Linked DNA regions of Methanobrevibacter smithii ATCC 35061. The protein of the gene in region 4 binds, or shares a complex with, the protein of the main gene of each other region. Links are inferred from orthologs where the notes say so. Each region holds a gene or a part of one and is shown on either strand. Other genes may lie near its edges. The genes, in order: rpoB, MSM_RS04570, MSM_RS04565 and MSM_RS06935.

Region 1 (2,919 bases), 520 kb from region 4 along the record:
CCTCACGATAAGGACCATTACACAAATAAAAGACTCAGAGTATCTGGAGATTTAATGGAAGATTTATTCAGAGTTGCTTTTACAAGTTTAACCAGAGATATGAGTTATCAACTTGAAAGAAGTATTTCCCGTGGTAAAGAGCTTTCAATCAAACAGGCAGTTCGTAGTGATGTTTTAACTGAAAATATTAAACATGCTATTGCAACTGGTAACTGGGTTGGTGGAAGAGCAGGTGTAAGTCAATTATTAGATAGGACTAGTTATATGGGAACTCTTTCTCATTTAAGACGTGTTGTATCTCCTTTAACAAGAAGTCAACCTCACTTTGAAGCAAGGGATTTGCACCCAACACAATTTGGTAAGATTTGTCCGAATGAAACCCCAGAGGGTCCTAACTGTGGTCTGGTAAAGAATTTAGCTTTAATGTGTAATATTTCTGAAGGTTCTGATGAACAAGAAATCATTGATGTTATTAAAAAGATGAATGTTTTAGAGGATTAAAGGAACGATAATATGGATAGTGCTAAAATTTATATTAATGGAGAACTTTTAGGATATTGTAAAGACCCTGAAAGTTTCACCAATGAAATGAGAGAAAAAAGGAGAAATGGTGAGGTTTCTCATGAAATGAATATTACTTATTATGATAAAAATAATGAGATTTATATATTCAATGACCCAGGTAGGGCAAGAAGACCATTAATCATTGTTAAAGATGGTAAACCAGTTCTTAGTGATAAACATTTAGAAAAAGTAGCTAAAGGCGAATTAAAATGGGATGATTTAATAGACAATGGTTTTATTGAATACTTGGATGCTGAAGAGGAAGAAAACTCCTATATTGCTATGAGTATTGCTGATTTAAATGAGGAACATACTCATTTGGAAATTGACCCGGCTACTATGCTTGGAATTTGTGCAGGTATTATTCCGTTTTCCGATCACAATTCTTCACCAAGGAATACTATGGAAGCAGGTATGACAAAACAAGCATTAGGATTATATGTTTCTAACTATGCATTACGTACAGATACAAGGGCTCACTTATTACACCACCCGCAAACTCCTATTGTAAAAACACGTATTATTGATTCAACTAATTATGACAAAAGACCATCAGGTCAGAACTTTGTTGTAGCTCTTATGTCTTACGAAGGATATAACATGGAAGATGCAATGGTTATTAACAAAGGTTCTCTTGAAAGAGGATTGGCTAGGTCTTCATTTTTCAGAGCTTATGATACTGCTGAAAAAAGGTATCCTGGTGGACAAGAGGATAAATTTGAGGTTCCTGATAAAAACATTAAAGGTTACCGTTCCGAAGATGCTTATAGGCACTTAGATGATGACGGTGTTGTTAACCCGGAATCATATGTTGAATCTGGTGATGTATTAATCGGTAAAACTTCACCACCAAGATTCTTGGAAGAAATCGACGAATTCGGAACTGTAGCTGAAAAAAGAAGGGAAACTTCTGTAACAGTAAGACACGGTGAAAAAGGTATCGTTGATGCTGTTCTTTTAACTGAAACTGTTGAAGGAAGCAGATTGGCTAAAATTAGAGTAAGAGATACCAGGCAACCTGAATTTGGGGATAAATTTGCATCAAGGCACGGTCAGAAAGGGGTTCTTGGTTTAATATTATCTCCTGAAGATGTTCCTTTCACAGAATCTGGTGTTGTTCCTGATTTAATTGTTAACCCTCACGCTATTCCTTCCAGGATGTCTGTAGGACAAGTGCTTGAAATGGTAGCAGGTAAAGCAGGCTGTCTTGAAGGTGAACGTGTTGACGGAACTCCATTCAATACAGAACTTGAAAAAGAAATCAAACAACAGCTTAAAAATCACGGATTTGAATCTGCAGGTTGCGAATCATTATATAATGGTGTAACCGGAGAAAGAATCGAAGCTGAAATATTTGTTGGTGTGGCATATTACCAAAAATTACACCACATGACTACTGATAAAGTTTATGCTCGTTCAAGAGGTCCTGTACAAGTTCTTACCCGTCAGCCTACTGAAGGAAGAGCTCGTGAAGGTGGTTTAAGGTTTGGAGAAATGGAAAGAGATTGTCTTATTGCACACGGTGCAGCTCTTACCTTAAAAGAAAGACTTTTAGATGAGTCTGACAAATATGAAGCTATTGTCTGTGAAAATTGTGGTATGTTAGCAGTATATGATAAGAATAAAAATAAAAAGTACTGTCCAATTTGTGGAGATGTTGAAACTTATCCGATAGAAATTTCATACGCATTTAAATTATTATTAGATGAACTTAAGAGTTTATGTATTTTCCCTAAATTAGTTTTAGGAGACAAAACATAATTATATAATATGAAGGAGTCAATATTTTGAAAGGATTTATAAAAAAAATCAAACAAATTAACTTTGGGCTTATGTCTCCTGAGGATATTCGTGAAATGTCAGTAGTTAAAATTGAAACTCCTGATACTTACGATGAGGATGGTTATCCTATTGAAAATGGTTTAATGGATCCTCATTTAGGGGTTATTGATCCAAGTTTAAAATGTAGGTCTTGTGGTTACAGAGGTGGAGAGTGTCAAGGACACTTCGGTAGTATTGAGTTGGCCAGACCTGTTATTCATGTTGGTTTTGGTGATATAATTCACAAAATTTTACGTTCAACATGTAATGAATGTGGTCGTGTTTTATTAACTGATGATGAAATCTTCAAATACACTGAAAAGATTAAAGATGCTCAAAATCATCATGAAAATTTAACTAAGATTTTAAAAGAGATTTATAATGAAGCTCGTCGTGATGTTTGTCCTCACTGTGAAGCAGCTCAGGATGATATTACTATTGATAAGCCGGTTTCCATTGTTCAAAAAATGGAAGGTGAAGATTATAAATTAACTGCTAGTGAAGTTCGTGAAAGGCTTGAAAGGATTTCTGATG
Region 2 (2,842 bases), 520 kb from region 4 along the record:
ATATCTCTGGTTAAACTTGTAAAAGCAACTCTGAATAAATCTTCCATTAAATCTCCAGATACTCTGAGTCTTTTATTTGTGTAATGGTCCTTATCGTGAGGTTCTCTTTGTTCATCAATAACCTGAAGCAACATTTCAGTCATTTCAGCTAAATAAGTAGCTTTAGCTTCACGTCTTTCTGATTCAATACCCATGTGAGGTAATAAGTAACGGTTAATTACATCTTCAGCACGTTTAATACGGTATTCTTCAGTCATACCTTTAGCTACACGATTACCTATGTATTTAATAGCAGCCAATTGTAAATATTGTCTTCTTTCTTCTTTATCCATGCCGTCCATTTCTTTTTGATCTAATTTCAATTGAGAAAGGGATACCTGAATATCATCTGCAATAATCATTTGGAAATTTGGATCATTGGAAATTGCAGTAATAATTTCCTGACCTGTAGCCAAACCAAGAGCTCTTAATAAAATAACAAGTGGAATTTCCCCTGGAACATAAGGGAAAGAAATTCTTAAAAATACTCCGCTTTTACGTGGTTTTTTATATTCAAGAGAAATTCTTGCTCTGAAACCACTTTTAATAGAAGTTACAATAGCCTTAGCTCTTCTGTCTTCAACATCACCAATACGCTCAAGAATAATTTTATTTGGTGCAATTTCTTCCATTGTTACAACAGCTCTTTCAGAACCGTTTACAATGAAGTAACCACCTAAATCTTGAGGGTCTTCACCCTGTTCAATTAATTCTTCATCACTAAGACCATGAAGATGACAAATATCTGATTTAAGCATTACTGGCAATTCACCAATATATACTTTTTCTAAAGGATTGTCTTCTCCTTCTTCATTTAATGCCATCTCAAGATACATGTGTGCAGAATAATTTAAATTCCTAAGTCTTGCTTCAGCAGGATAAATCATACTTTTGGAACCGTCTGCTTCTTTAGTGAATGGCTTTTCAATAAAGAGTTTACCGGTTTTTAAAGTATATTTACCGTTTTCTAAAGTAATAGGTTCAGTAATATCTATGATATTTTGAATCCCACTATTTATAAAATCGTTGTATGATTTAATATGATGGTCAACTAAATCATATTTATCAAAAAATGCATCAACTAATTTCCAGTTATTCTCTGTCATGGACTTCCTCCAGCATTCTATAAAACACCTTAAAAATAATTAACTAAATAAAAATAAGATTAGGAAACCTAATTAAAATTCTTCATTTGATTATTATTCTTAATTTACTCCTAACTATCTCCATTAAGATAATTCCTCTCAAACTAAGTTCAAATTTATTATAATGAATTTCCAAAAAACAATAAAAAAATACAGAAATAAACTTATTATACTAAATTTTACTATTCTAACATTATAACTAACTTTTTACAATACGATAAGTAACAAAAGTACCTGCAGTATCACTTTCACGAGTAATTCTTAAAATATCATTTTCTTTAGCATCAATATCTTTTACAACAGGATCATCAACTTTAATTCTAGGAAGATTTTCAATATCATAGTCAGCACTATTTTTTAAATCTTCAATTTCAGAATCAGTCATTATTTCATGCTTAGGTACAAGCATATGTTCTTGAATATTAATTGTCAATATATAATTCCTCCAGCTAGAAAAGTTAAAATATAAAATTAGAAAACGGGCCCGACGGGAATTGAACCCGCGGCCGCTTGGTTAAAAGCCAAGCGCTCTGCCAGACTGAGCTACGGGCCCTCACATACAACATTTAAATATTAAGCGCCTTGGCCGGGATTTGAACCCGAGTCGCGGGCTCGACAGGCCCACATGATAGCCCCTACACCACCAAGGCAGGAAATACTTAAAATACAGTATAGCTAATCAAACAGTATTAACCATACACCATTAATTACTATATTTAACATCATATATAAAGGTTTCGGAAAAATTAATTTTCCATAACCACAAATATAATCAATTTAATAAAGTAATCAAATCCCGCCTGCCGGACTTGAACCAGCAACATTTGGATCTACAGTCCAACGCTCTGCCAAATTGAGCTAAGGCGGGACATAAAAATGGGACCGCCCGGATTTGAACCGGAGTCTCAGGCTCCCAAAGCCCAAAGGATCGACCAAGCTACCCTACGGTCCCACTAATACAGACATGATGCATAACAATACATCATACATTACCTATTTTATACCTCATAGTATATAAATGTTATGGATTACATGATTTTAAAAAAAAATGCAACCATAATATGTGTACTAAAAAACACAAAATAGAAAGCCCCGAACGGGAATTGAACCCGCGACCACGAGATTACAAGTCTCGCGCTCCACCAGACTGAGCTATCGAGGCAGGATGAAATTAAGATAACAAATAAACTTTTGTATAAACTTATTTAAATACTTTTCTAATACTTAATTAAGACTCTTTCAAAATAACATACAAAAATTATAGATAATGAAAATTCATATAGGGAAAAAAATATTTTTCAAAATACTAAAAAATACAAATACCCACGGAAGTAACCCCATATAATTATTTGTATATCCTTTTACAAATAAAAAATAAATCCAACATACCACTAAAACAACAATAAGAACCATAGCAAAAACACAACAATTAAAACCCAATTCATACCATCCGAAATAATGACAACGATTAATAACGTATTCAATACAAATTTCCAATAAAACACCAACATAACACAACATAGTTACAATTAACTCTTTAGACTCCATTAAAATCCACTCCCCCACAATTTAATTCACAAATCTTAAAAAAATATCCATTTATAATAACAGAAAATTGCTAAGAACCATATAACATATATGCAACACATTAACTCAAA
Region 3 (2,979 bases), 520 kb from region 4 along the record:
AAAATGAAGACCTAGCCAATCCTCTTTCAAGAGAACCTTTGTTAATAACCATTGCATCTTCCATGTTATATCCTTCGTAAGACATAAGAGCTACAACAAAGTTCTGACCTGATGGTCTTTTGTCATAATTAGTTGAATCAATAATACGTGTTTTTACAATAGGAGTTTGCGGGTGGTGTAATAAGTGAGCCCTTGTATCTGTACGTAATGCATAGTTAGAAACATATAATCCTAATGCTTGTTTTGTCATACCTGCTTCCATAGTATTCCTTGGTGAAGAATTGTGATCGGAAAACGGAATAATACCTGCACAAATTCCAAGCATAGTAGCCGGGTCAATTTCCAAATGAGTATGTTCCTCATTTAAATCAGCAATACTCATAGCAATATAGGAGTTTTCTTCCTCTTCAGCATCCAAGTATTCAATAAAACCATTGTCTATTAAATCATCCCATTTTAATTCGCCTTTAGCTACTTTTTCTAAATGTTTATCACTAAGAACTGGTTTACCATCTTTAACAATGATTAATGGTCTTCTTGCCCTACCTGGGTCATTGAATATATAAATCTCATTATTTTTATCATAATAAGTAATATTCATTTCATGAGAAACCTCACCATTTCTCCTTTTTTCTCTCATTTCATTGGTGAAACTTTCAGGGTCTTTACAATATCCTAAAAGTTCTCCATTAATATAAATTTTAGCACTATCCATATTATCGTTCCTTTAATCCTCTAAAACATTCATCTTTTTAATAACATCAATGATTTCTTGTTCATCAGAACCTTCAGAAATATTACACATTAAAGCTAAATTCTTTACCAGACCACAGTTAGGACCCTCTGGGGTTTCATTCGGACAAATCTTACCAAATTGTGTTGGGTGCAAATCCCTTGCTTCAAAGTGAGGTTGACTTCTTGTTAAAGGAGATACAACACGTCTTAAATGAGAAAGAGTTCCCATATAACTAGTCCTATCTAATAATTGACTTACACCTGCTCTTCCACCAACCCAGTTACCAGTTGCAATAGCATGTTTAATATTTTCAGTTAAAACATCACTACGAACTGCCTGTTTGATTGAAAGCTCTTTACCACGGGAAATACTTCTTTCAAGTTGATAACTCATATCTCTGGTTAAACTTGTAAAAGCAACTCTGAATAAATCTTCCATTAAATCTCCAGATACTCTGAGTCTTTTATTTGTGTAATGGTCCTTATCGTGAGGTTCTCTTTGTTCATCAATAACCTGAAGCAACATTTCAGTCATTTCAGCTAAATAAGTAGCTTTAGCTTCACGTCTTTCTGATTCAATACCCATGTGAGGTAATAAGTAACGGTTAATTACATCTTCAGCACGTTTAATACGGTATTCTTCAGTCATACCTTTAGCTACACGATTACCTATGTATTTAATAGCAGCCAATTGTAAATATTGTCTTCTTTCTTCTTTATCCATGCCGTCCATTTCTTTTTGATCTAATTTCAATTGAGAAAGGGATACCTGAATATCATCTGCAATAATCATTTGGAAATTTGGATCATTGGAAATTGCAGTAATAATTTCCTGACCTGTAGCCAAACCAAGAGCTCTTAATAAAATAACAAGTGGAATTTCCCCTGGAACATAAGGGAAAGAAATTCTTAAAAATACTCCGCTTTTACGTGGTTTTTTATATTCAAGAGAAATTCTTGCTCTGAAACCACTTTTAATAGAAGTTACAATAGCCTTAGCTCTTCTGTCTTCAACATCACCAATACGCTCAAGAATAATTTTATTTGGTGCAATTTCTTCCATTGTTACAACAGCTCTTTCAGAACCGTTTACAATGAAGTAACCACCTAAATCTTGAGGGTCTTCACCCTGTTCAATTAATTCTTCATCACTAAGACCATGAAGATGACAAATATCTGATTTAAGCATTACTGGCAATTCACCAATATATACTTTTTCTAAAGGATTGTCTTCTCCTTCTTCATTTAATGCCATCTCAAGATACATGTGTGCAGAATAATTTAAATTCCTAAGTCTTGCTTCAGCAGGATAAATCATACTTTTGGAACCGTCTGCTTCTTTAGTGAATGGCTTTTCAATAAAGAGTTTACCGGTTTTTAAAGTATATTTACCGTTTTCTAAAGTAATAGGTTCAGTAATATCTATGATATTTTGAATCCCACTATTTATAAAATCGTTGTATGATTTAATATGATGGTCAACTAAATCATATTTATCAAAAAATGCATCAACTAATTTCCAGTTATTCTCTGTCATGGACTTCCTCCAGCATTCTATAAAACACCTTAAAAATAATTAACTAAATAAAAATAAGATTAGGAAACCTAATTAAAATTCTTCATTTGATTATTATTCTTAATTTACTCCTAACTATCTCCATTAAGATAATTCCTCTCAAACTAAGTTCAAATTTATTATAATGAATTTCCAAAAAACAATAAAAAAATACAGAAATAAACTTATTATACTAAATTTTACTATTCTAACATTATAACTAACTTTTTACAATACGATAAGTAACAAAAGTACCTGCAGTATCACTTTCACGAGTAATTCTTAAAATATCATTTTCTTTAGCATCAATATCTTTTACAACAGGATCATCAACTTTAATTCTAGGAAGATTTTCAATATCATAGTCAGCACTATTTTTTAAATCTTCAATTTCAGAATCAGTCATTATTTCATGCTTAGGTACAAGCATATGTTCTTGAATATTAATTGTCAATATATAATTCCTCCAGCTAGAAAAGTTAAAATATAAAATTAGAAAACGGGCCCGACGGGAATTGAACCCGCGGCCGCTTGGTTAAAAGCCAAGCGCTCTGCCAGACTGAGCTACGGGCCCTCACATACAACATTTAAATATTAAGCGCCTTGGCCGGGATTTGAACCCGAGTCGCGGGCTCGACAGGCCCACATGATAGCCCCTACACCACCAAGGCAGGAAATACTTAAAATAC
Region 4 (2,952 bases):
AACTCTTTCTGATACATTAAAATAGCTAGTTGGAAGTCATAATTCAGGAATTTAAATGTAATTGGTGATGAAATTTGATAAGGTAGATTTGAGATGATTTTGTCGAATTTTGGAAATTCCACATTCAGAGCATCATCATTGATTAATTCTACATTATCTATATTTTCTTTTTTCAATCGATTTTCTAATATCTGGCAAATATTAGAATCTTGTTCAATAGCTATTACTTTTTTAACTCTTTTAGCAAGTTCAATTGTTAGTGTGCCGATTCCGGGACCTATTTCTAATACAACATCATCTTTTGTAAGATTACCGAACTGGATAATCTGATCTCGTTTATTTCTGTCGATTAAATAGTTCTGTCCGAGATTTTTATTTAATTTTATCCCATATTCATTAAGGATAGCTTTTGTTGTTTTAGATAATGAAGTGGAAGCAGCATCACTATTCAAGGTTATCACTTACTTTCTTTGATTCCTACTGTTTCTTGGATTTCTGTGTTTCTTTTGAGCTTTTGGAATTGGAGTGAAAAGGTAATATTTTTTCTTACCTTTTTTAGCTGTTGTTGTATCTAGTTCTTGTTTCACTCTATTTACAATCATTTCAGCAGGATTATTTAATGAAGGTATTCTTTTAGTTATATCTTCGAAGCTTTCAAATGGTTTTTCTTTTCTAGCTTCAACAATTTCCCACATATATTTTTTACCAATTCCTGGAATCAATTCTAATTTGTGAAGTCGGGTACTAATTGCACCTGCGGTATTGAAGAATTCGACAAATTTTTCTTCGTTGTTTTTAACTATTTCGCGTATACTATATTCTAACTCAATTCTGCTGGTTGCAGTTAAGTTTTCATAGTCTAATTTTCCAAGAACTTTATATATTTTGTCTCTTTTTCCTTTTCCAATATATACAGTGTCCTGAATTTCTAAATCAACTCCTCTTTTAGGAACTAATTCTAGTAAAGTGAAATAGTCAGTACCAATAGCTTGAGCAATAGCTTTACCTTTAAATTTAGACATATCAGAGTTTACATAACCTAAACTAAGATAATCTAATATAACAGCATGTTCTTCAGTTGCTGCCGGTATTTTTTGTTTTTTGTTTTTTGTTTCCATTTTATCACTTCACGTTTGAATTACTCCGTCCTCATGGAGGATGGAATTTTCTTACATTAACTAATTAATTGTCAGTAAGGAAATATTAGTTGTTTTAATAGTTTACAATTTATTTTTTCTTAAAGTTTTATTGCCACTTTAATAAACTATACTTATATGTTTTAATTGTTAACTTAAATAAACATATCTAAAATTAGTAATTTGATTATTTGTTAATTAAAAAGTAAAAAAAGAAGAATAGTTTAAAAACTATTCGATGATAGTATACTGATCTAAGATTTCAAGAATATCTTCCATTTGCTCTTTTTCAATGTGTGTAGCTTCTTTAGCAAATATTAATCTTAAATCGGATAAATCTTGTGGAATTAAATCAACAATACGAACAGCTACTTTATGCCTTAAACCAATTTTATCTTTAAGTTCAGATATTATTTTTTCGCTGTCTTCAACAGAGTATCTTTTAAATCTTGAAAGATGATTTAAAGTGATATTTTGTTCGTAGTTTAATTCATTTTCCTGTGAAAATTCTTCGAGAGCTTCTTTAACTTTTACACTTTGAATTGGTTCGCTCTCAATTATTTTTTTCCCAATCATAGTTATCAATTTATTGGCTTGTTTGTAATTTTAAGTGATCAGGTCTGATAATTAATTCTTTTGCTTTGTTTCCATCAGTTAATGAAACAATGTAAGCTTTTCCTTTTTTATCAGTAATTTTACCAGTTTTTCCATGGAACCTTGGATGTGGTTGACCTTTTTGGATACTTGGGTTAATAGTAATGTGGACTAAGTCTCCTTCTTCAAATTTTTGAAGTTTGTTGGTAATTGGGTTGGATCTGCCTTCTCTTACTACTTTAGTCATTTTTCTTCTTGATTTACTTCTAAATCCTCTTGATCTTTGCATTTAAATAACCTCTTTTATATATTAATGCACTGGGTAAATGAATCTATGTTATCAGCTACCTAGTATAAAATGCCCATAATACTAGTAACATAGAATATAAAAATTATAAAAATATTATCATTTATTTGATAATATTAAATTATTTCTATAAAGATATTAATATACTTTTAGTTTTTTGGATTTGAAGTAACATATTAAAGTTCAACATTTTCTGCTGAAAACACATTAATATCTAAATCTTCTTTTAAAAGACCATCGATATCTGCTCCAAACTGATTGAAATGCTCTGTTTGAAGGTGAGCTTTCAATATGTCCAGATTTTCCCATTGTTCTACGAAAAGTAAGGTATCTTCCTGAACATTGGAATATAAGTTGTAGTTAATGTTTCCATTTTCCAATTTTGATTTTTCAATTAAATTTGCAGCTGCTTTGATAATTTTGTTTTTTGATGTTTCGTCTTTGGGAATTGCCTTTGCTTGAACTATTATCATTTTAAAGCCTCCTTTTAAAAAAGAAAAAGTAATGAAATTAATCATTACTTTAATCTATTTTTACGATTGGTTTAATCAGGTCTTTTGGTTTGTCTTTCATTAGGTATAATGCATCTTCAATTTTTTCAAGACCTTTAAACCTGTGGGTAACCAAGAGTTCCGGGTCTGCACGGTTGGTAAGTGCAAGGCGGGATAATCTTTCCATTCTCACACGTCCTCCAGGACATAATCCGTTTGTGATATTGATATTTGACATACCACAACCCCATTCTACTCTAGGAATTAAAACATCATCTGCTCCACTTAAGTAGTTTACATTTGATATTGTTCCTCCGGCTTTTGTACTAGCTACAGCTTCTTTCCAAGTGTTTGTTAAGTTTCCTCCTACAATAAAATTACAGAGTCAACACCTGCTCCATTTGTAGCTTCTCTAACTTGTTCA

Evidence for each region.
Region 1: MSM_RS06935 (region 4) and rpoB share a complex: the UniProt entries of both Methanocaldococcus jannaschii proteins name them as parts of the RNA polymerase complex. The link is inferred for Methanobrevibacter smithii ATCC 35061 from one-to-one orthologs.
Region 2: MSM_RS06935 (region 4) and MSM_RS04570 share a complex: the UniProt entries of both Methanocaldococcus jannaschii proteins name them as parts of the RNA polymerase complex. The link is inferred for Methanobrevibacter smithii ATCC 35061 from one-to-one orthologs.
Region 3: MSM_RS06935 (region 4) and MSM_RS04565 share a complex: the UniProt entries of both Methanocaldococcus jannaschii proteins name them as parts of the RNA polymerase complex. The link is inferred for Methanobrevibacter smithii ATCC 35061 from one-to-one orthologs.

The regions. Positions count from the first base shown.
Region 1 is NC_009515.1:873,738-876,656, reverse strand. It holds rpoB (DNA-directed RNA polymerase subunit B), read left to right. Parts: upstream 1-513; coding sequence 514-2,325; downstream 2,326-2,919. Other genes in the region: MSM_RS04555 (DNA-directed RNA polymerase subunit A'), read left to right, coding at 2,352-2,919; MSM_RS04565 (DNA-directed RNA polymerase subunit B''), read left to right, coding at 1-501. UniProt on the Methanocaldococcus jannaschii protein: DNA-dependent RNA polymerase (RNAP) catalyzes the transcription of DNA into RNA using the four ribonucleoside triphosphates as substrates. The Rpo2 subunit (Rpo2N and Rpo2C in this organism) is implicated in DNA promoter recognition and in nucleotide binding.
Region 2 is NC_009515.1:876,556-879,397, forward strand. Bases 1-2,799 are described here. They hold MSM_RS04570 (DNA-directed RNA polymerase subunit H), read right to left. Parts: upstream 1,618-2,799; coding sequence 1,384-1,617; downstream 1-1,383. Other genes in these bases: MSM_RS04565 (DNA-directed RNA polymerase subunit B''), read right to left, coding at 1-1,145; MSM_RS04600 (hypothetical protein), read right to left, coding at 2,460-2,732. UniProt on the Methanocaldococcus jannaschii protein: DNA-dependent RNA polymerase (RNAP) catalyzes the transcription of DNA into RNA using the four ribonucleoside triphosphates as substrates.
Region 3 is NC_009515.1:875,429-878,407, forward strand. It holds MSM_RS04565 (DNA-directed RNA polymerase subunit B''), read right to left. Parts: upstream 2,273-2,979; coding sequence 728-2,272; downstream 1-727. Other genes in the region: rpoB (DNA-directed RNA polymerase subunit B), read right to left, coding at 1-715; MSM_RS04570 (DNA-directed RNA polymerase subunit H), read right to left, coding at 2,511-2,744. UniProt on the Methanocaldococcus jannaschii protein: DNA-dependent RNA polymerase (RNAP) catalyzes the transcription of DNA into RNA using the four ribonucleoside triphosphates as substrates. The Rpo2 subunit (Rpo2N and Rpo2C in this organism) is implicated in DNA promoter recognition and in nucleotide binding.
Region 4 is NC_009515.1:1,394,705-1,397,656, forward strand. Bases 41-2,949 are described here. They hold MSM_RS06935 (RNA polymerase Rpb4 family protein), read right to left. Parts: upstream 1,713-2,949; coding sequence 1,368-1,712; downstream 41-1,367. Other genes in these bases: rsmA (16S rRNA (adenine(1518)-N(6)/adenine(1519)-N(6))-dimethyltransferase RsmA), read right to left, coding at 41-452; MSM_RS06930 (DUF655 domain-containing protein), read right to left, coding at 462-1,118; MSM_RS06940 (50S ribosomal protein L21e), read right to left, coding at 1,723-2,019; MSM_RS06945 (putative quinol monooxygenase), read right to left, coding at 2,214-2,510. In the rest of the region: more of rsmA, read right to left, coding at 1-40. UniProt on the Methanocaldococcus jannaschii protein: DNA-dependent RNA polymerase (RNAP) catalyzes the transcription of DNA into RNA using the four ribonucleoside triphosphates as substrates. This subunit is less well bound than the others.